4 regions of the Dermacoccus sp. CCH2-D9 genome follow, and region 2 is predicted to be linked to each of the others. Evidence: riboswitches for the same ligand, from Rfam matches in the RefSeq annotation. Region 2 holds a riboswitch; each other region holds the start of a gene.
What was found. A riboswitch is a leader RNA that binds a small molecule or an ion and turns the genes downstream of it on or off. The one in region 2 is predicted to bind S-adenosylmethionine.
Positions count from the first base shown of each region.

Region 1: linked by a shared signal. The riboswitch ahead of AX669_RS09480 (aminotransferase class V-fold PLP-dependent enzyme) and the one ahead of AX669_RS12410 (homoserine O-acetyltransferase) in region 2 are both predicted to bind S-adenosylmethionine.
Region 3: linked by a shared signal. The riboswitch ahead of AX669_RS07595 (bifunctional o-acetylhomoserine/o-acetylserine sulfhydrylase) and the one ahead of AX669_RS12410 (homoserine O-acetyltransferase) in region 2 are both predicted to bind S-adenosylmethionine.
Region 4: linked by a shared signal. The riboswitch ahead of AX669_RS01380 (MetQ/NlpA family ABC transporter substrate-binding protein) and the one ahead of AX669_RS12410 (homoserine O-acetyltransferase) in region 2 are both predicted to bind S-adenosylmethionine.

Region 1 is NZ_LSJT01000107.1:17,265-22,418, reverse strand. It holds gene AX669_RS09485 (ribonuclease J) at 1-709, shown strand, start outside; gene AX669_RS09480 (aminotransferase class V-fold PLP-dependent enzyme) at 993-2,558, opposite strand; SAM riboswitch class IV at 2,602-2,716, opposite strand; gene AX669_RS09470 (DNA translocase FtsK) at 3,037-5,154, shown strand, end outside.
Region 2 is NZ_LSJT01000147.1:39,274-44,427, reverse strand. It holds gene AX669_RS12420 (RNA polymerase sigma factor) at 1-1,351, opposite strand, end outside; gene AX669_RS12415 (universal stress protein) at 1,646-2,008, opposite strand; gene AX669_RS12410 (homoserine O-acetyltransferase) at 2,078-3,250, opposite strand; SAM riboswitch class IV at 3,285-3,393, opposite strand; gene AX669_RS12405 (hypothetical protein) at 3,483-4,421, opposite strand; gene AX669_RS12400 (EcsC family protein) at 4,693-5,154, opposite strand, start outside.
Region 3 is NZ_LSJT01000092.1:7,368-12,521, forward strand. It holds gene thrS (threonine--tRNA ligase) at 447-2,444, shown strand; gene AX669_RS07595 (bifunctional o-acetylhomoserine/o-acetylserine sulfhydrylase) at 2,611-3,924, opposite strand; SAM riboswitch class IV at 3,997-4,112, opposite strand; gene AX669_RS07600 (GNAT family N-acetyltransferase) at 4,236-4,730, shown strand; gene AX669_RS07605 (hypothetical protein) at 4,727-5,116, shown strand.
Region 4 is NZ_LSJT01000015.1:2,498-7,651, forward strand. It holds gene AX669_RS01365 (GNAT family N-acetyltransferase) at 1-1,001, opposite strand, end outside; gene msrA (peptide-methionine (S)-S-oxide reductase MsrA) at 1,155-1,802, shown strand; gene AX669_RS01375 (neutral/alkaline non-lysosomal ceramidase C-terminal domain-containing protein) at 1,870-2,253, opposite strand; SAM riboswitch class IV at 2,466-2,577, shown strand; gene AX669_RS01380 (MetQ/NlpA family ABC transporter substrate-binding protein) at 2,755-3,762, shown strand; gene AX669_RS01385 (methionine ABC transporter ATP-binding protein) at 3,759-4,832, shown strand; gene AX669_RS01390 (methionine ABC transporter permease) at 4,829-5,154, shown strand, end outside.

The DNA.
Region 1 (5,154 bases), on a different contig from region 2:
CCGTATCGACGTGGGGGAGGGCGACACCATCCTCATGGCGAGCTCGCTCATCCCGGGCAACGAGAACGCCGTCTACGGCCTCATCAACGGCCTCATGCGTCTCGGCGCCAATGTCGTGCACAAGGGCAACGCGATGGTGCACGTCTCGGGCCACGCCTCCGCCGGCGAGCTGCTGTACTGCTACAACGTCGTCAAGCCGAAGAACGTCATGCCGATCCACGGCGAGTGGCGTCACCTCGTCGCCAACGGCAAGCTCGCCGCCGCGACGGGTGTGCCGAGCGACCAGGTGCTGCTCGCCGAGAACGGCGTCGTCGTCGACCTCGTCAACGGCAAGGCTGCCATCACGGGCGCGGTGCCGGTCGGGTACGTCTACGTCGACGGTTCGCTCGTCGGTACGACCGACGAGGACATGCTCAAGGACCGCCGCATCCTGCGTGACGAGGGCTTCGTCACCGTCATCGTCGTGCGCGACGCGAAGACGGGCGCGATCCTCGCCGGCCCGGACATCCGCACGCGCGGCTTCGCCGAGGGCGACGAGGTGTTCGACCGCGTCCGGCCGAAGATCGAGCAGGCGCTGCTCGAGGCACGCAACAAGGGTGTCAAGGACAGCCACCAACTGCAGCAGGTCATCCGGCGCGCCGTGGGCGGTTTCGTCGGCGGCAAGCTGCGCCGCCGACCGATGATCATCCCGGTGGTCATCGACGCCTGACGCTTCGGGGGTATGTCAGGGGGTCGTGTGAGGCGGCTGAGATCGCCTCTGGCTGCCATCTCGGATGAATGAAGGGTGCGACGCGTGTGACGCGTCGCACCCTTCGTCCGTTGGGGTGCAACTGGATTCGAAATGGACGTCGAGGTTTGTTATTGAGCGTGGTCAAAAAAACTCGCATGAGCGCGCGAGCGGGCCCTTCGACAGGAGCCACCGCGTCGGCATCCCGTATCTGACGAAATGCGGCGGTGAGCCCCTCGCTGGGGCCCACCGCCGCTCGTTCTCCTCACCAGGGGCGGGGCTCTGAGAGGTCTCGTCGGTCGGTGACGGGGCTCCACCCGAGGCCCGGGGTGTGGGTGTAGTCGAAGGTGGGCCCATGGGTGACGAGAGCACGCACGGCGTCGACGAGGCGTCGTGCGTGCTCTGTCGTCGTGGCGAGACCGATCGAGGCGCGCACTGCCGTCGCGCCCTCGCCGAGGCGCGCGTCGCAGAGCAGGTGAGCGCAGAATCGCCCGTCGCGCACAGCGATGCCGTGCTCGTCTGCGAGCACCTGAGCGACGAGCGTCGGGTCGTATCCGGCGACGGTGAACGTCGTGACGCCGACGTTGTCGCTCGCATTCCGCCTTGGCGCGCCATCGTCGAGGTGAGCGTCCGCGGCATTCTGCTCGTCGAAGAGTTCGACGATCCTCACGCCGTCGATCGAGGCGAGACCGTCGCGGACGATGGCGTGGATCTTCTCCTCGCGCGCCTCGGCTTCGCCGCGCTGCGCGGACAGCGTCGAGGCTGCGGCCGCGAGCGCGATGGCCCCGACCGCGTTCGGGGTGCCGCCCTCGTGGCGTGCGGGCGCGGGCGCCCAGGCGACGTCGCCGGCGCCTGACGCATCTTCGCTGACGCGGTGGCTCGCGCCGCCGGCGCGGAAGTACGGAGGGGCGGTGTCGAGCCAGTCGCGGCGCCCGACGAGGGCTCCTGAACCGTACGGCGCGTAGGCCTTGTGGCCGGACAGAGCGACGTAGTCGATGCCCCAGGCGTCGATGTCGACGCGGCGGTGCGGGGCGAGCTGCGCGGCGTCGAGAGCCGTCCGCGCCTCATGCCGGCGGGCGACGGCGGCGAGGCGCTCGATGGGCCACACCTCGCCCGTCACGTTGCAGGCGCCGGTGATGAGGACCAACACGGGAGCATCGTTGTGGGCGCGGAATTCCGCCAGAGCGACGTCGAGGTAGCCCTCAGCCTCGGCGTGAGAGTGAGGGATCGGCAGCCGCGTCGTCCGCTCGTCCGCCCACGGCAGCAGCGCCGCGTGGTGCATCGAGCGGAACACGAAGACCTGCGTCTGTTGCGGCAGACAGTGAGCCAACAGGTTGAGCGCGTCCGAGGTGTTGCGCGTGAAGACGGTGACGTCGTCCTCGCGCGCGCCGACGAACGCGGCGACCTCCTGCCGAGCCTCCTCGTACCACCGGGTCGTCAGCTGCGACGCCCGTCCCGCACCGCGATGCACCGAACCGTACGTGCGCAGGGTCGTGTCGACGGCCCGCGCGGCGGCCTGCAGCGCGGGAGCCGTCGCGCCGTGGTCGAAGTTCGCGTGCTCGACGACGCGCCCGTCGAGCGTCGCGACGCCGAGATCGGCGCCGATCGTGGCCAGGGCGGCATTGGCCTGCTGCGGCGCGTCCGCGCGATGATAGGTAGCCGTGGGCGTCTCGCGACGGGACCCGCCGGGGTGCGCGGGCTGGGTGTGGTGACGCTCGGGGTCCGCGACGGGAGTCCCGGGGGTTACGGCGTGAGCGGGGCGGGTCGTGTGGCTCGCAGCGTGGCGGCGCGCGTCGGAGTCAAGGATCGAGAGAATGGCAGAACGGGGCATCGAGGCTCCTCGAATCAGGGGCCTCGCCGTCGCCAGATGGCTCGGCCCGCGCTTGCCGACACCGGTGCTGGTGGCGGCCAGGTCGTCACCCGGAGCACCCCACCGCGGTGGAGGGTTGCCGTCCAGCAAGCCGGGGCTGTGCGCTGGAACTCATGACCTACGTGAACGCTCGCACCCGGCCCTCCGCCGCGTCCACCGACGTGCGGCCAGAGGTTCGCATCGTGAGATCACCTGTGGGATCGCGGATGGCGAGCGCCGCGCGCAAGAGTCGGCGTCTCGCGGTGGGGATGCCCGTGGTCCCCCGGGCAGCTGGCGGCGCCTCCGACACGGGTCAGGGCGCTGTCGGATGCGAGCGCGTCAACGCGCCAGCGCGTCGGGACGCGGATTCGAAGGTGTCGAGCCGACCCGCCGTCACCATTGGACCCGTGTCACGGCGTGGGTCCGCGAAAACGGCCGGAACCCCCACTAGCCTTGCGGGGTGGCGACCCGAAACAGACCAGCGAACGACAGCGTCCTCGTCGCGAAGAAGGCCTCTTCGCAGCCGCGCGCCAAGAGCTCGCGCCCGGCCGGCGCATCTGCGGCCTCGACGACGCGCGCCCGCACGACCCCGCCGAAGTCGAGCGCACCACGTTCGGGCGGCACGACGAAGAATGCACCCGCGCGCAAGACCGGCTCGTCGCGAGGGGCTGCTGAAGCGCGTCCCTCCGCGTCCGGTCGCGCTGCTCGTGGCGCGTGGATGGGTGTTTCGCACGTCGCCGGCGGCACCGTCCGCCGCGTCGGCGCCGCCGCTTCTGACCTCGAACCCGAACACCGTCGCGACGGGCTCGGTTTCGCCCTCCTCGCCCTCGGCATCGTCGTGGCTGCGCGGGAGTGGTGGGGGCTGCCCGGCATGTTCGGGGACGTCGTCCACGCCGTCGCGGCCGGCACGTTCGGCGTCATCGCCTACGTTCTGCCCGTCGTCCTCATCGGCATGGCCATCCACATGTTCCGCCACCCGCGGGGGCACCAGCCGACCAACCGCATGACGATCGGACTGACGATCCTCGCGCTCGGCTCGACGGGGATCGCCCACCTCGTCGGCGGGCGTCCGTCGACAGGGGTTTCGACCGCGGTGCGCGGCGCAGGCGGCATCCTCGGCGTCATCACGGGAGGGCCGCTGTCTGCCGCGCTCACGGTGTGGGGCGCGGGCATCATCCTCGCGCTCGTGTCGTTCTTCGGTTTCCTCGTGCTGACGCGCACGCCCGTCAATCGCATCCCGCAGCGCATCCGCGAGGTCGAGGCGCAGATCTTCGGCCACCCCCTCGATGAACGCGACGACGAGGGCGAGCTGCTTCAGCGTGACGCCGTCGCCGACGACCTGCACGGCGCCGACATCGGCAACCGCGCGCGGGGCGGCTCGCGTCGCGGCGCGGGTGACGACGCCCGGCGCGGCGATGAGCCCTACGAGCAGGCCGCCGAGGTCGTCGGCAAGGGACCGCGCGGCAAGGGCCGTGGCACATCACGCAACCCGCTCAACCGCCGTCGCGGTGAGCAGCAGATCTACGACATCGACACGATCGACGGCGCCCCGGCGGGCGTCGATCAGACGCGAGAGATGCCCGACGGCGGCTCTGACGACGAGCGCGCCGGCGACGCGAGCGCCGCTGCGCTCGCGCGAGCCCGGGCATCGCGCTCCGGAGCGTCGCCGGCAGGTGGGGCAGCGCGCCGCTCCGCACCCATGGATTCCGTCGACGATGCCGTCGTCGACCAGGCCTCCGCACGTGCGGCGCAGGCGTCGCGCCCGGCGTCGGCACAGCGGCCGGGGGAGTCGCCGAAGGCCGCGGCGGCCCGTCAGGATGCCGGTGCCACGCGCGTCGAGCAGGCTGCCCCGGCCGCAGCCGTCCCTCAACGTCAGGTGGAGGCTCAGCCCACCGAACAGCTTCCACCCCGTGTCGAGCAGCTCGCAATGGGCGGCGACGTCACGTACACGCTGCCCGATTCGAACGTCCTCGAACAGGGGACCCCGCCCAAGGAGCGCTCCGCCGCGAACGACCGCGTCGTCGACGCGCTGACCGAGGTACTCGAGCAGTTCGGCATCGACGCCGTCGTCAGCGGGTTCACGCGCGGCCCGACGGTGACGCGCTACGAGGTCGAACTCGGCCCTGGCGTCAAGGTCGACCGTGTGACGGGGTTGAGCAAGAACATCTCGTACGCCGTCGCGAGCGCCGACGTGCGCATCCTATCGCCGATCCCCGGCAAGAAGGCCATCGGTATCGAGATCCCGAACGCCGACAAGGAACTCGTCAGCCTCGGCGACGTGCTGCGCAGCCAGGCGGCGCGGAACAACACGCACCCGATGGTCATGGGTGTCGGAAAGGACGTCGAGGGCGGCTACGTCGTCGCGAACCTCGCGAAGATGCCGCACATGCTCGTCGCGGGTGCGACGGGCGCCGGTAAGTCGAGCTTCGTCAACTCGATGATCACGTCGCTGCTCATGCGGGCCACGCCCGAAGAGGTGCGCATGGTGCTCGTCGACCCCAAGCGCGTCGAACTGACGGCGTATGAGGGCATCCCGCACCTCATCACGCCGATCATCACGAACCCGAAGAAGGCCGCC
Region 2 (5,154 bases):
GCGTGTGCAGCGAGATGGGCTCACGGCCGTACTTCTGGACCTCGATGACCTTCTCGGGGGTCATGTCGAGCTCCTTGGCCAGCTCCTCCGGCGTGGGCTCGCGGCCCAGGTCCTGAAGCATCTGACGCTGCACGCGAGCCAGCTTGTTGATGACCTCGACCATGTGCACCGGGATGCGGATGGTGCGCGCCTGGTCGGCCATGGCACGCGTGATGGCCTGACGGATCCACCACGTCGCGTACGTCGAGAACTTGTAGCCCTTGGTGTAGTCGAACTTCTCGACCGCGCGGATGAGGCCGAGGTTGCCCTCCTGGATGAGGTCGAGGAAGAGCATGCCGCGACCCGTGTAACGCTTGGCCAGCGACACGACGAGACGCAGGTTGGCCTCGAGGAGGTGGTTCTTCGCGTTCTTGCCGTCCGAGGCGATCCACCACAGCTCGCGCTTGAGCTTCATGTCCATCTTGACGCCCGACTCGAGCTTCTGCTCGGCGAACAGGCCGGCCTCGATGCGCTTCGCGAGCTCGACCTCCTGCTCGGCGTTGAGCAGGGCGACCTTGCCGATCTGCTTGAGGTAGTCCTTGACCGGGTCGGCCGTCGCACCCGCCGTCACGACCTGCTGGGCCGGCGCGTCATCCTCGTCACCCGGACGCAGGACGAAGCCGCCCTTCTCGTCTTCGGCCTCGCCGGCGGGCTTCTTCGCCTCGTCGACCTCCTCGGCGCCTGCCTCGACGTCCGTCACGACGACGTCGTCGATCTCGACGTCCTCGGCGACGACCTCGTCCGGCTCGTCAGCGGCCGACTTCTTGGCGGTGGTCTTCTTCGCGGTCGTCGACTTGGCCGCGGTGGCCTTCTTCGCCGTCGCCTTCTTGGCGGTGGTCTTCTTGGCGGCCGCCTTCTTCGCGGGGGCCTCACTCGCCTCGTCGGCGGTGACGATCTCGTCGAGCTCGACGTCGGTCTCCGCCTCTACGGCCTTCTTCGCCGCCGTCTTCTTGACGGCAGCCTTCTTCGCGGTCGTCGTCTTGGCCGCGGTGGTCTTCTTCGCGGCAGCGGTCTTCGTCGCGGTCTTCTTGGCAGTCGACTTCTTCGCCGCGCTCTTGCGCCCGGTCGTCGTGGCGACGGCCTGGGCCGCGTGAACCTCGTCGAGCACGATCTCGATGCCCTCGGCCCCCAGCGCCTTCAGCACCGCCTTCTGCTTGGCCATGGAGATCTTCGCTTCTTCGAGGGCGGTCTTCAGCACCACGCTGTCGACCGTGCCGCTCGCGCGCCCCTGCTCGAACAGAGCAATGACCGCGGGATGGTCGATGTCCGCGGGAAGCGCGGGGGTCTGAGCCGTTTCGGACACTGAGGTCACCAACTACCTTCCGAGAGTGCACAACGCATCGGGCAGGCGCAATCGCGCGCCGAGCGCTTCGTACGAGGGAAGAGACGAACCACGGGGGCGGGATCCGACGAGAGCCGGTTGCTCGAGACTCACCTGAGCTCGCCTGGCACCGTGGTGCCTGATTCGATCCCCCGCGTCGCTTCTTTCACCATTATAGAACTCTGGGTCGAGAACCGCAGAATCACGGGGTTCAACGCCCCTGCGTGCGCGGGTGTTCCCGACCTGACGCAAGCGCGTCAGGCCGGGGTTGGGAGCAGCGCGAGATCAGTGCGCTGTGGGCTTGACCGCGAGGACGGGGCACGGCGCGTCGAGCAGCAGTCGCTGAGCGCTCGAACCGAGGATCAGCTTGCCGACGGGCGTGCGGCGACGCAGCCCGATGACGAGCAGCGCCGGGTCGAGTTCGGCCACCTCGTCGAGGATCACCTCGACCGCGTCCTGGCCCTCCTCCACCTGCACGACGCGGCCGCCGACCGCGTCCGCACTCTCCTGCGCGGCAGCGCGCGCGTCGTCGCTCGGGACGGTCGAGACGAGTACGAGCGGGCGCCCCAGCACACTCGACTGACGCACGGCCTCGGCCACCGCGGCCTCACCCTCCGGGCCCGGAGCGAAACTGACGACGACGGACATGCGCAACCCCTGTTCTGCGACTGTGGCGATCGGCTCACACGCTACCCGAGGTGCCGCGAGCGCCCGCCGTCACGCCACGGGATGGACGCGGCCCGCCTCGGCCGTGAGCGGCCGAGCGATGACCTCGCGCACGAGCGCCGCGATCTGGTCGGCCTCGATGAGGAAACCGTCGTGACCGTGCGGCGAGTGGATGAGACGCAGCCGTCCGCGCCCGTGAGCCCGGACGATGTCGGCGGAGGCACTGACCGGGAACAGCCGATCGGAGTCGACCGCGGCGACGACGAGCTCACCCCCGAACACCCGAAGCGCAGGCTCGATGCCGCCGCGGCCGCGGCCGACGTCGTGCGTCGCCATCGCCTGCGTGAGCCGCACATAACTCATGGCGTCGAACCGCGCAACGAGTTTCGCGGCGTGGTGCTCGAGATAGCTCTCGACGGCGAACAGGCCGCCGTCGAGCGTGCGGTCCGCTCCCTGCGACTCGCGCCCGAACCGCTCCTGCAACTCGTGCGCGCTGCGGTAGGAGGTGTGCGCGATCTGGCGGGCGAGCCCGAGCCCCGACGTCGGGAAGACGCCCTGCTCGAGGTAGCCGCCACCCCGGAAATCCGGGTCAGCTTCGATTGCCCGCACCTGCGTGTGCCCCCACGCGATCTGGTCGGCGCCCGCCGCCGCGCAGCTCGCGACGACGAGGGCGCGCTGCACCCGATGCGGGAAGGTCGCCACCCACTCCGCGGCGCGCATCCCGCCGAAGGAGCCGCCGATGACAGTGTGGAAGCGCGCGATGCCGAGAGCGTCGGCGACCCGCGCCTCGGCGCGCGCCTGATCCCTGACGCTGACGTGTGGGAAGCGCCCGCCCCACACCCGGCCGTCTGGTGCGAGCGACATGGGGCCCGTGCTGCCGCGACAGCCGCCGAGCACGTTGATCGCCACGACGAACAGCTCGTCGGTGTCGAGGGGCGCGCCGGGGCCGATGAGACCAGGCCACCACCCCGCCGTCGGCTGCCCGGGGCCGACCGGCCCGACGACGTGCGAGTCTCCGGTCAGGGCGTGCTCGACGAGGACGGCGTTGCTCGCGTCGTCGTTCAGCTCGCCCCAGCACTCGTACGTCATGACGACGTCGGGCAGGGCGGCGCCGTTCTCCAGCGTCAGGGTGCCGATGTGGACGGCACGTGCGTGCGGGTTGAACCCGTCGTCGGTGAGGGGCGCCGCGGAGTCGGCCACGGCGAGGCGACGGTGCGAAACCATGACGTCCTCGATTCCGAGGTGGGTCGCAACCCACCTCTCGCGCTTGCCGCCCACGGGCGGCCCTGTCGTCACCCGGGGCACCCCGCCGCGAGGGAGGGTTGCCGCTCAGCAAGCCGGGGCTTGTGTCGCTGAAACTCTTGACCTGCGACACAGTAGGCGGCCCTGCCCGCGGCTTCCATCGCCCGCGCGGCGACGTCCACGATGTGGCGCGCTCCCACAACCGGCACGCTCGTCAGGCGACGGAACTCTGCCGAGCCTTCGTGTGGAGCGCACCGACGGCCTGCTCGTACGACAACCCCGTGCCTGTGATGTCGCGCAGCAGTTGCCCCAATGACGTCCGTCCGATGCGCAGCGACGCCGCGGCGCACGCACCGGCTCCTCGCAGGTCGCCTTCGCGCCAGGTCGCGGCGGCCTCGAGGGCCTTCCACGCGGCGCGGCCGTGGCGCGGCACGAGCGGCAGCCAAGTTCGCAGGCACGCGCTCGTCATCAGCGGGCCAGGCTCGCCGAGCGGCGTGCCCGGGCTCAGCAGACGGAACAGTTCGGGTGCGACGCACAGGAGGATCTCATCGCGCGTCGGGCCGTCGACGACAGCGTCGGCGAGCACCTGCAGGTCGGCGCTGCGGGAGCGTCGCCGGGTGCCCGACGCGGTGTCGGGGACGTCGCACAACCGTGCCCAGGCGGCTCGGACGTCGACGACGCTGGGAACGGGGCGCGCGGTGGCGGCCATGGCCTCGCCGCCGCGGCGGACGTCGCGAAGCTGCTCGCGGGTCTGCTCTGACAGGGACGGGATCTCGTGGATCGCGCCGTCACAGCAGCCGAGCTCGCATTCGATGGCCCACCAGTGCTCGTCGCTGGCACCGAGGACGTGGTGCAGCGGCACGCGGCGCTCGATGCGTTTCGCGAGGGCCGCGATGTCGACGCGGCCCGGCTCGCAGCGATAGGCGATGGCGATGGCGGCCTGCGCACCCATCGTCGCGCGCCGCTCAGCGACGACGTCGAGCATGTGCGCCGTCTCCCCGTCGCACGCATCGTCCGCCCAGCCGAGCACCCCCGCGAGCGCACCGTCACGTTCGAACAGGACGATGACGGCGCCCGCCCCCTCGGAGCCGACGAGATCGGGAAGGGCTGCCACCAGGGCGCTGAGGCCCTTGAGTCGTGTTGTTGTCTTCATGCCCCCAGCGAAACCCATGACGCCACCCGCGCGCTGACCACGAGCCACAAACCTGTGGACGAGGCATCCTGCGGGCCGCGAAACGGGCCGTAGCCGTCACACCTGTGGGTGAGTGGGCCGTTCGAGCAAGGCCAGGCGGGGGTTCGCGGCCCTCAGATCGTCGCCCGGAAGCCCGTTGATGCGCACGGACGACACATCGCCGAACCGGCCCGGACACGCCGAACGCCACCCGCCGAAGACGAGTGGCGTTCGGGGTGGAATCAGGGCGACGTCAGGCTGACGGCGGGATCTGCGCGACGAAGTCGCGACGCGCCGACTGGGCGATCTTGCGGATGAGGACGACATCGAGGCCGCCACCGATGAAGCCGCCCGCCACGGGGATGAGGCGCGGAATGCGCGTGAGGAAGCGACGCCCCACCTGCGAGCCGAGACGGAACGCAACGGACTTGTTCACGACGGCGAGCGCCGCCGGCGGCAGCTTGCGCGTGGCGACGTTCGTCGCGACGCCACCCGTCATCGGGCCGAGGCCCTTGAGGACCTGCGTCGCGTCCGCACCGATGAGGTCGAGCAGGATCGCCGAGCGCACGGCTGGGTCGTCGACGTCGTGACCGTTGATGGCGGCGATTGCCGCGACCATGCGCGTCGCGACGGTGTAGAAACCGATGACGTTCGCGGGCAGTGCCACGGGGAGCGTGACGAAACCGCCGAGGTTGGTGAGGAAGCCGTTCGCGCC
Region 3 (5,154 bases), on a different contig from region 2:
AGGAAGGTTGCACGCTCGGCGCGATCGAGGAGGCCGCCCACTGGATGGTGGGCGGCCTCGTCGCGTCCGGACGGCAATGTGGTCGTCGGCTGGACACGGCGCCGTCGACGACCGTCACCCAGGTTGGTAGTGGCGGCCGAACCTCGCGAGTGTGGACGCCGCTCGCCGAGGTGTAGAGGAATCGCGAATGTGGACGCAAATCGCAGATGAGTACGGGCCCCTGACCCACCTGCGATTTTCGTCCACATCGGCGATCTACGTCCACATTCGTAGGAGATCCTCAGCAACAGCCGCCTCGCATCACCGCGGGCGACCAACGTCACGCCTGGGTGGTGCCGGCGGCTCGGCGTGGGGTGGTGGGGGGCACCCGGTAGCCTTGGCGGCACGGGCCGTGCCATTCGTACGTGTGCGGCCGAGTCTGCACGTCACGAACAAGGAGCACAGCCGTGTCCGAGAACATCACCCTGACCGTCAACGGCGAACCACGCGAGGTCGAGCAGGGCACGACGGGCACGGACCTGTTCGGCGGCGACAAGGCCGTCCTCGTCATGCGCATCGACGGTGAACTGCGCGACCTGTTCCGCGAGATCCCGGATGGCGCGTCCGTCGAGCCCGTCACCGCGCAGGACCCCGAGGGCCTCGCCGTCCTGCGTCACTCCGCGGCCCACGTGCTCGCGCAGGCGGTGCAGCAGATCAACCCGAGCGCGAAGCTCGGCATCGGACCGCCCGTCACCGACGGTTTCTACTACGACTTCGACGTCGCCGAGGCGTTCACGCCCGACGACCTCAAGAAGCTCGAGAAGGCGATGCAGAGGATCGTCAACGAGGGCCAGACGTTCAACCGCCGCGTCATCACCGACGCCGAGGGCCTCGAAGAACTGGCGCACGAGCCCTACAAGTGCGAGCTCATCGGCCTCAAGGGCAACGCTGCGAATGCGGCCGAGGGCGCGGAGGCCGAGGTCGGTGGCGGTGAGCTGACGATCTACGACAACGTCCGCCGCGACGGCACCGTCGCCTGGGGCGACCTGTGCCGCGGCCCGCACGTGCCGTCGACGAAGGTGCTCGGCAACGCGTTCAAGCTCATGCGTTCGGCCGCCGCGTACTGGCGCGGCAGCGAGAAGAACCCGCAGCTGCAGCGCATCTACGGCACTGCGTGGCCGACGAAGGACGAGCTGAAGGCCTACCTCGAGCGCCTCGCCGAGGCCGAGAAGCGCGACCACCGCAAGCTCGGCGCCGAGCTCGACCTGTTCAGCTTCCCCGAGAACATCGGCCCCGGCCTGCCGGTGTTCCACCCCAAGGGCGGCATCATCAAGCGTGAGATGGAGGACTACGTCCGCCGCCGTCACATCGAGGAGGGCTTCTCCTACGTCGGCACGCCGCACATCGCGAAGGAAGACCTCTTCTACACCTCGGGTCACCTGCCGTACTACGCGGACGGGATGTTCCCGCCCCTCGACGTCGACGGGCAGAACTACCGCCTCAAGGCGATGAACTGCCCGATGCACAACGAGATCTTCCGTTCGCGTGGGCGCTCCTACCGTGAGCTGCCGCTGCGCTTCTTCGAGTTCGGCACGGTGTACCGCGACGAGAAGTCGGGCGTGCTCTCCGGTCTGACGCGCGTGCGCATGATCACCCAGGACGACTCGCACAGCTACGTCACGCCCGAACAGGCGCCGGGAGAGATCAAGCACCTGCTCGACTTCATCCTCGGCCTACTGCGCGACTTCGGCATGAACGACTTCTACCTCGAGCTCTCGACGCGCGACGTCGACGGGGACAAGAAGGACAAGTTCATCGGCACCGACGAACAGTGGGACATCGCGACGAAGGTGCTGTCGGACGTCGCGCTCGAGTCCGGCCTCGAGCTCGTGCCGGACCCGGGCGGTGCCGCGTTCTACGGCCCGAAGATCTCCGTGCAGGCGCGCGACGCCATCGGCCGTACCTGGCAGATGTCGACGATCCAGTACGACTTCAACCAGCCCGCTCGTTTCGGCCTCGAGTACCAGGCGGCGGACGGTTCGCGCCAGCAGCCCGTCATGATCCACTCGGCGAAGTTCGGCTCGATCGAACGCTTCCTCGGCGTGCTCGTCGAGCACTACGCGGGCGCGTTCCCGGCGTGGCTCGCGCCGGTTCAGGTGCTCGCTGTGCCCGTCGCGGAGGAGTACTACGACTACCTGCAGGACGTCGCGATCAAGCTGCGCGAAGCCGGCGTGCGTGTCGAGGTCGACATGAGCGACGACCGCTTCCCGAAGAAGATCCGCAACGCGTCCAAGTCGAAGGCGCCGTTCATCCTGATCGCCGGTGAAGAGGACCGCGACAACGGCGCCGTCTCGTTCCGTTTCCGCGACGGGTCGCAGAAGAACGGCGTGCCGGTGGCCGACGCGATCGCCGAGATCACCCGCGTCATCACCGAACGTCAGAACACTGACCCGACGGCCGGCTGACTCCTGCCGCGACGACGACGCGCGCCCCCGAACCTCGCGGTTCGGGGGCGCGCTCGTGTGTTGGCATGTGCACCCGAGGGCCGGCGTTCGACACGGCCGGATGACCACGCTCGGGGTACGAAACCCGGCTGCGTCACCCGTCGCGGGGACCCACCTCAGCGCATGGTCATTTCGCTGCGGCGAAGCCCTTCTCGAGGTCGGCGATGATGTCGGCGGAGTTCTCGATGCCGACGCTCAACCGCACGAGGCCGGGCGTCACGCCGGCGCCGCGGCGGTCCTCGTCGCTGCCCTGGGAGTGCGTCGTCGACGCAGGATGGATGGCGAGGGAACGGACGTCACCGATGTTCGCGACGTGCGAGTGCAGTTCGAGGGCGTCGACGAACTTCTTGCCCGCCTCGACGCCACCGGCGATCTCGAACGACAGCACGGCGCCGGAGCCGGCGGGCAGGTAGCGGTCGGCGAGTTCCTTGTAGGGGCTCGACGGGTCGGAGGCGTAGAACAACGTCTCGACCTGCGGCTGCGACTTCAGGAACTCGACGACCTTCTTCGCGTTCTCCACGTGTCGCTCCACACGCAGCGACAACGTCTCGAGGCCTTGCGCGATGAGGAACGCGTTGAACGGGGAGACGGCCGCGCCGAGGTCGCGCAGCAGTTCGACGCGCGCCTTGAGGATGAAGGCGAGGTTCGCGCCGAGCGGCGATCCGACGCCGAGGTCGCGGGCGAACGCGAGACCGTGGTAGCTCTCCGACGGCTCGTTGAACTGCGGGAACTTCGCCGGGTCGGCGGCGTAGTCGAACGTGCCGGCGTCGACGAGCACGCCGGCGATCGACGTCCCGTGCCCCCCGAGGTACTTCGTCGCGGAGTGGATGACGACGTCCGCGCCATGCTCGATCGGGCGCAGCAGGTACGGCGTCGCGACGGTGTTGTCGACGAACAGCGGCACCCCGGCGTCATGGGCGATGTCGGCGAGGCCGCGCACGTCGAGCACCTTCTGGTCGGGGTTGCTCAGCGTCTCGCCGAACAGCAGCTTCGTGTTGTCGCGGATGGCGCCGCGCCACTCGTCGAGATCGTTGATGTTGTCGATGAACGTCGTCTCGACGCCGAGTCGCTTGAGCGTGTACTTCAGCAGGTTGTACGTGCCGCCGTACAGCGCGGACGAGGCGACGATGTGGTCGCCGGCCTGAGCGACGTTGAGGATGGCGAACGTCGTCGCCGCCTGACCCGACGCGAGCAGCAACGCGCCGACGCCGCCCTCCAGCGCGGCGATGCGGTCTTCGACCGCCTGCGCCGTCGGGTTGCCGATGCGCGTGTAGATGGGGCCGAGATCCGACAGGCCGAAGCGGTTGGCCGCGGTCTCGGCGGAGTCGAAGACGAACGACGTCGTCTGGTAGATCGGCAGCGCCCGGGCGCCGGTGTCGCCGTCGACGTTCTGGCCGACGTGGATCTGCTTGGTCTCGAAGGCCCAGTTCTCGGAGCTCATGATGATGTCCCTCTTGAGGAGTGCGTGGACGCACGGGCGGCGCACCGTACGTGTGGTGCCCGAAGGGGAATCCCTCCGCGCTTGCCCGGACGCGCTCGGCGCCGGGCCAGGTCGTCACCCGGAGCACCCCGCCGCGGTGGGAGGGTTGCCGGCCAGCAAACCGGGGTTTGACGCTGACGCTCGTGACCTGCGGCCACTCTAGGCCGGGTGGTGTCATCAGGCGGGAATGCTGTCTCACATTCCGGTCGCGGCCCCGTGCTGACGCGACGCGCCTACGGGCGACGACCCTCATGCCGTGCTTGACTGTTGCCATGACACCGACGATCGTCCGCGCGCGCCGCGAAGACGCGTTCGCCTGCGCGGCGCTGCGTCTGCAGATGGACCTCGAGGCGGGGGAGAGCAACCGCTCCGGCTTCATCACCGAGTATGCCGATCACTGGCTCGCGCACTACGACGATCTGCCGACGTGGCTCGCCTCGAGTGCTGACGGGACGGCTCTCGGCATGGTGCAGACGTCGCTCGTGCACCGGCCCCCGGCGCTGGCTCGGCCGGCGCAGCCGTCGCTCTACATCGCGGTCGTCTTCGTCACGCCGTCGGCGCGCGGCCAGGGCCTGGCCGAGCGGATGCTGCGGATCGTCGACGCCTGGGCCGACGCGCACGACGTCGCGCGAATGATGCTCAACGCCCGTCCGCGTGCCCGCAGGCTGTACGAACGGGCCGGCTTCGGCCCGCCGGACGAACGTCACATGCAGCGTGTGGCGCCGTTCGGCCTCGACGCCCGCCGCGATGCGGAGCGTGCGTCATGAGCGACGACGTCATCTGGGCGCTCGATCAGCGCGAGCGCTGCATCGCCTGCCCGTCCAAACCGGTCGCGAACGCCGTCGTCCTGCACCTCGGTGCTGACGGCGCCCTCGCGCGCGACGCTGTCGAGCAGTGGGCTCGTGACGGCGTCATGGCCGCCTCGGTCGCATGGCCGGGGGCGGCGGCCGGCCTCGATGACGACGACTGGCTCGACCTCGAGGACGCCGTCACGGGCCTCGCCGGGCTGGCGAGCATCGTCGCCGTCGTCGGTGACGGCGACGCGGCCGAGGTCGCGCGGACGTTGGCGGGCCGTGTCGGCGACGTCGCGCACGCGGGGGAAGCCGACCGAACCATTGTCCCGGCGCGTCTGCGCGAGATCGCGGCGGTCTGAGACCGCTCACCCGGGGTGCATGGTGCGCGCGAGCCCAC
Region 4 (5,154 bases), on a different contig from region 2:
TTGATCCGCAGCACGTGGGTGTTCGTCTCGTCGTTCCAGGTGCGCTGCACCTCGACGCCCGGCGCGACCTGCGGCAGCAGCAGCGACACCGCAGCCTTGACCCGGTAGCCGAGCCGGTGCCCACGGTGCGCGGCCTCGACGAGGGTGTCGTCCTGGTAGGCGATCCAAGGCGTCTCCGCGGGAACGCTGACGTGCGTGAACGCGGCCATCTGCCCGGTCGGTCGGTGCCACGCCACGGCCTCGACGACGCGTCGGCCCTGAGCGCGTGCGGTGTCGAACAGCTCGCGCACCCGCGCGGCATCCCACGTCTCCGGTTCGATCGCAACGTCACCGAGCGGGGTGTCGGTCGACATCATCGCTCCGAGACGGGCCCGCTCCTCGAGCCACTGCGACGGGAGGTCGTCGACGGCCGTCTCGACGACATACTCGTCGTCGAACGCGAGGGCGGCACGCATCTGTGCGGCGACGGCGTCGCTGACCGGCAGACGCTGAGCGTTGCGCACGCACGTCTGGGCCTGGGCGAACCCGCGGGCAGCGAGGAAGGCGCCTGCGGCGTCAGGCTGGCCGACGGGCGTCTGCGTCTCGACGAGGACCGTCGTACGTCCCTCGTCCTGCATGATCTCCTCCGCGGCTGAGAGCAGCGCCGAGCCGACACCCCGTCGTCGCGCGGGAGCCGGCACGTCGAGGTGGAGAAACGCGAGGTGGGTGTTGTCGCGGCGCGGCAGGACGAGCTCGGCGGCACCGACGACGCCAGCTGCTGTGTCCACGCCATCATCCTGTATGTCGGCTGCTCCCCCAACGGCGTCGTCGTCGCACGAGGCTTCCCCCTCGACGGCGACGAACGCATGACGCGTCTCGGATTCCTTGCCCCACATGGCGCGCAGCTCGTCGGCGGGGTAGGCGATCGTGTGCTTGCCCCACTGCTCGTGGCCCACCGTCATGAACACCTGCGCCCAGGCGTCGAACAGCGGGTCGGACGGGCCGATCTGACGAATGCGCATGGCGACATTGCACTCAGCACCAGCTGCGTACGCAACCGGTTTTTCGGCGCGTCCGCCTGGATCGTGCGACAACCCGTTCATGCCGGCGGAGGGTCGGGCCGGAATGCCTCGACCGCCGGCGGTGTTGTCTCGGAACCCGAGGAAAGGCACCTCATGTTCACTCGAAAGCACACCCGAACGCCCGAGGCGAGCGACCTGCACGACGTCCTCGACGTGCCGATGTTCTCCGAACTGCCCGACGGCTCGGCGACCCTGTACGTCGCGATGGGCTGCTTCTGGGGCGCCGAACGCATCTTCTGGAAGATTCCGGGCGTCGTCACCACGGCCGTCGGGTACATGGGCGGCCACGCCACCGAGCCGACGTACGAAGATGTCTGTGGCGGCGGCACGGGCCACACCGAGACGGTCATGGTGGCCTACGACCCGTCGCGCGTGTCCGAACGCGAGCTTCTCAAGGCGTTCTGGGAGAACCACGACCCGACGACCGCGAACCGGCAGGGCAACGACGTCGGCACGCAATACCGCTCGGCGATCTACTGGACGACGCCGCAGCAGGAGCGCGCTGCCCGCGAGACGTCCGCGCTCTTCCAGGAGGCACTCGACGACGCGGGCCGCGGCGCCATCACGACCGAGATGCGCCCGGCCGACGAGGCGGGCCCCTTCTGGCCGGCGGAGCTGTACCACCAGCAGTACCTGTCCAAGCACCCCGGCGGCTACTGCAACCACGGCTTCAAGGGCGTCACGTGCCCCGTCGGCGTCGCCGACCTGCCCGCGCAGACGGATGTCCTCCCGCCACGCTGACGACGACATGCACGGCGGCCGCTGAGCCGGCGGCCGATCAACCGGCCACCGCGGCGCACCGGCCGTCTCAGCGCACCTGGAAGGCCCGGCTCGTTCCGGTATGGGCACTGACCTTGCCGTTCCAGCCGTTCTTCCAGCTGCCCTGCTGCACGAGGCGATACGTGCTCGCGGGCGTGCCGCGACGTATGCGCCGCTCCATGGTGCATCGCGAGTACGAGACGCCCTCGCGCGACCAGACGTACGAGGTGTCCCAGTCGTGGTCGTCGAGGACGTCGACCCACGACGAGCCGACCTGACGCTGCACCTTGACGAACGTGCCCATCGTGCGGAAGTCATTCTTCGGGTGGCCGCCGCGGAAGACCGCCCGCACGCTCGAACCAGCCGAGCGTGTGGCGTCCGGCTGAGTCAGGACGTCACCGAAGTGCTGCCCGGGTGGGGCGTCGTCGAACACGACGCCGGGGCCCTCGGCGCGTGGCCGACGTCACACTCATCACCCACCTAGACGATCGTCCAAGCTGTGTGAAGAAATCACTCACCCGAGCCTCGACGGCGAAAGACGCCGCATCAGCCACGCCGCGTGTCGCACGTCACAATCTTCGCCCACGTCTCATCTCCAGTGCCACAACTTGACGCTTTGTCGTGCGCGGCTCTAATCTCGCTGCTGGTCAAGAGATCCGATGCAAAGCCCTGGCTGGTCGGACGGCAACCCTCACACGCGTGGCGGGGTGCTCCAGGTGATGACCCGGCCGCGTCGACCACGCGGCAAGCACGCTCGGCACCCAACGTGACGGCATCCTCGTGAGCCTTCCGTTGCGCTGCCCAGGCCCCGAAAGGCATGCCCCGCACGACACCGCGCACCGCGCCCCACCCCGGCGCCCCGCCTTCACGCTGACTCCGCGCACCCGCGCCAGCCCCGCGCATTCGCATCCTTGCCGCCTCACCAGGAGAGATCATGACCGACAAGCACACCCCCGCCGACGAGACCTCGACGCCCACCTCGTCCACGCATGACGCCACGAGCGCCGAGAACGGCGCGACCGCCCTGCCCCCGAAACCGAAGAACGACACCGGCAAGTACGTTGCGATCGGCGCAGGCGTCCTCGTCGTCGCGCTGGCCGCCGGCATCGGGGCCAAGGTGCTCGGCGGGAGCAGTGACGACAAGCTGACCCACCTCAAGGTGGGCACGACGGAGGCGTCGGACCCGTACTGGAACCAGCTCGTCAAGGTGGGCAAGGACAAGTACGGTCTCGACATCGAACCGGTCAACTTCTCTGATTACACCCAGGCCAACCCCGCGCTCTCCGAGGGCCAGGTCGACCTCAACCAGTTCCAGCACCTGCAATTCCTCGCCGACTACAACACCAAGGCGAAGCAGAACCTCACGCCCATCGGGGCGACGTACATCGTCCCGCTGGCGCTGTACTCGAAGAAGCACACGAGCGTCGGCCAGTTCCCCCAGGGCGGCAAGATCGCCATCCCCAACGATCCGACGAACCAGGCGCGCGCCTTGCTGCTGCTGCAGAGCGCCGGACTGCTGAAGCTCAAGGGTGGTGGCACCTCGCTGTCGACCCCGGCCGACATCGACGCCGGCGCCTCGAAGGTCACCGTCACAGCGGTCAACGCCGAGCAGACCGCGGCCGCGCTGCCGTCCGTCGACGGCGCGATCGTCAACAACAACTTCGCCGCGGACGCGAAGCTCGACCCGAGCAAGGCCCTGTTCAAGGACGACCCGCATGCGGCCTCGTCGAAGCCGTACATCAACGTCGTCGTCGCGCGCGCCGCGGACAAGGACAACGCCGACTACGCCAAGTTCGTCAAGGCCTACCACGACCCGAGCGTCGAGAAGCTCATCGAGGAGCGCACGAAGGGCACGAGCGTCCTCGTGAACAACTCCGCCTCCGAGGTGCAGGGCATCCTCGCGAACCTCGAGGCCCAGATCAAGGCGAAGGGATCGAAGTGACGGGCCCCTCCCCCACACTGACGAAGGCCGCCGCGCCGGCGAGTGCCACCCCGCCCGCCGTCGCCTTCCACGACGTCGGCAAGACGTTCACCCGCGGCAAGAGCCGGGTGACGGCTCTCGACGGCATCACGACGCAGGTGGAGCGCGGACGCATCGTCGCCGTCATCGGTTTCTCCGGCGCAGGTAAGAGCACCCTCGTACGTCTCATCAACGGCCTGGAGACGCCGACGCGCGGCCACGTCGAGATCGACGGCGTCGACCTCGCGTCGCTGTCCGCGAAGCAGGTGCGCGAGCTGCGCGGTCGCATCGGCATGGTGTTCCAGCAGTTCAACCTCATCCGCTCGCGCACGGTGTACGCCAACGTCGCCTACCCCCTCGAGGTCGCCGACTGGGACAAGGCGCGCCAGGAGGCGCGCATCACCGAGCTGCTCAGCTTCGTCGGGCTCACCGAGAAGGCGTGGGCCTACCCCGACGAGCTCTCCGGCGGGCAGAAGCAGCGCGTCGGCATCGCCCGTGCGCTCGCGACGAACCCGGAGATCCTGCTCGCCGACGAGTCCACGTCCGCGCTCGACCCCGACACGACGAAGGACGTCCTCGCGCTGCTGCGCCGCGTCAACGACGAGCTCGGCGTGACGATCGTCGTCATCACCCACGAGATGGACGTCGTGCGCGAACTCGCCGACGACGTCGTCGTCCTCGAGGCCGGCCGCATCGTCGAGTCCGGGCGCACCGTCGACGTCCTCGGCGCGCCGAAGGCGGACGCGACGCGCCGCCTCGTCGACGCCACCCTGCGGAACGTGCCCGACGCACGCGAGAGCGCCCGGCTGCGCGCTGCCCACGACGGGCACCTCGCGACGCTGACGGTTCACGACCCGCGCGAGTTCGGCCGTGTCCTGGCCCGCATGTCCGCACACGGCGTCGAACCGGAGATCGTGCACGGCGGCCTCACACCGCTCAAGGACGACACCCTGACGACGTTGACGCTCGCCCTGCGCGGCGACGACGGCGCCGTCACCACCGTGCTCGACGAACTGCGTCTCGCCGCCGACGTCGAGGAGGTCGCCGCATGATGCCCGCAACCGATTGGGAGGCGCTGCGCCCCACGATCGTCACCGCGGTGGGCGAGACGCTGCTCATGGTCGGCGCGACGATCATCATGGGCGGCCTGCTCGGCCTCGCCCTCGGCGTGCTGCTCAACACCACACGACGCGGCGGCATCCTCGAGAACCGAGTTCTGCACACGGTGCTCAACGTCCTCGTCAACATCATCCGACCGATCCCGTTCATCATCTTCGCCGCCGCTCTCGGGCCGTTGACGCTCGCCGTCACGGGCTCGACGATCGGTGCGAAGTCGATGATCTTCCCGCTGACGATCGCCTCGACCTTCGGCAT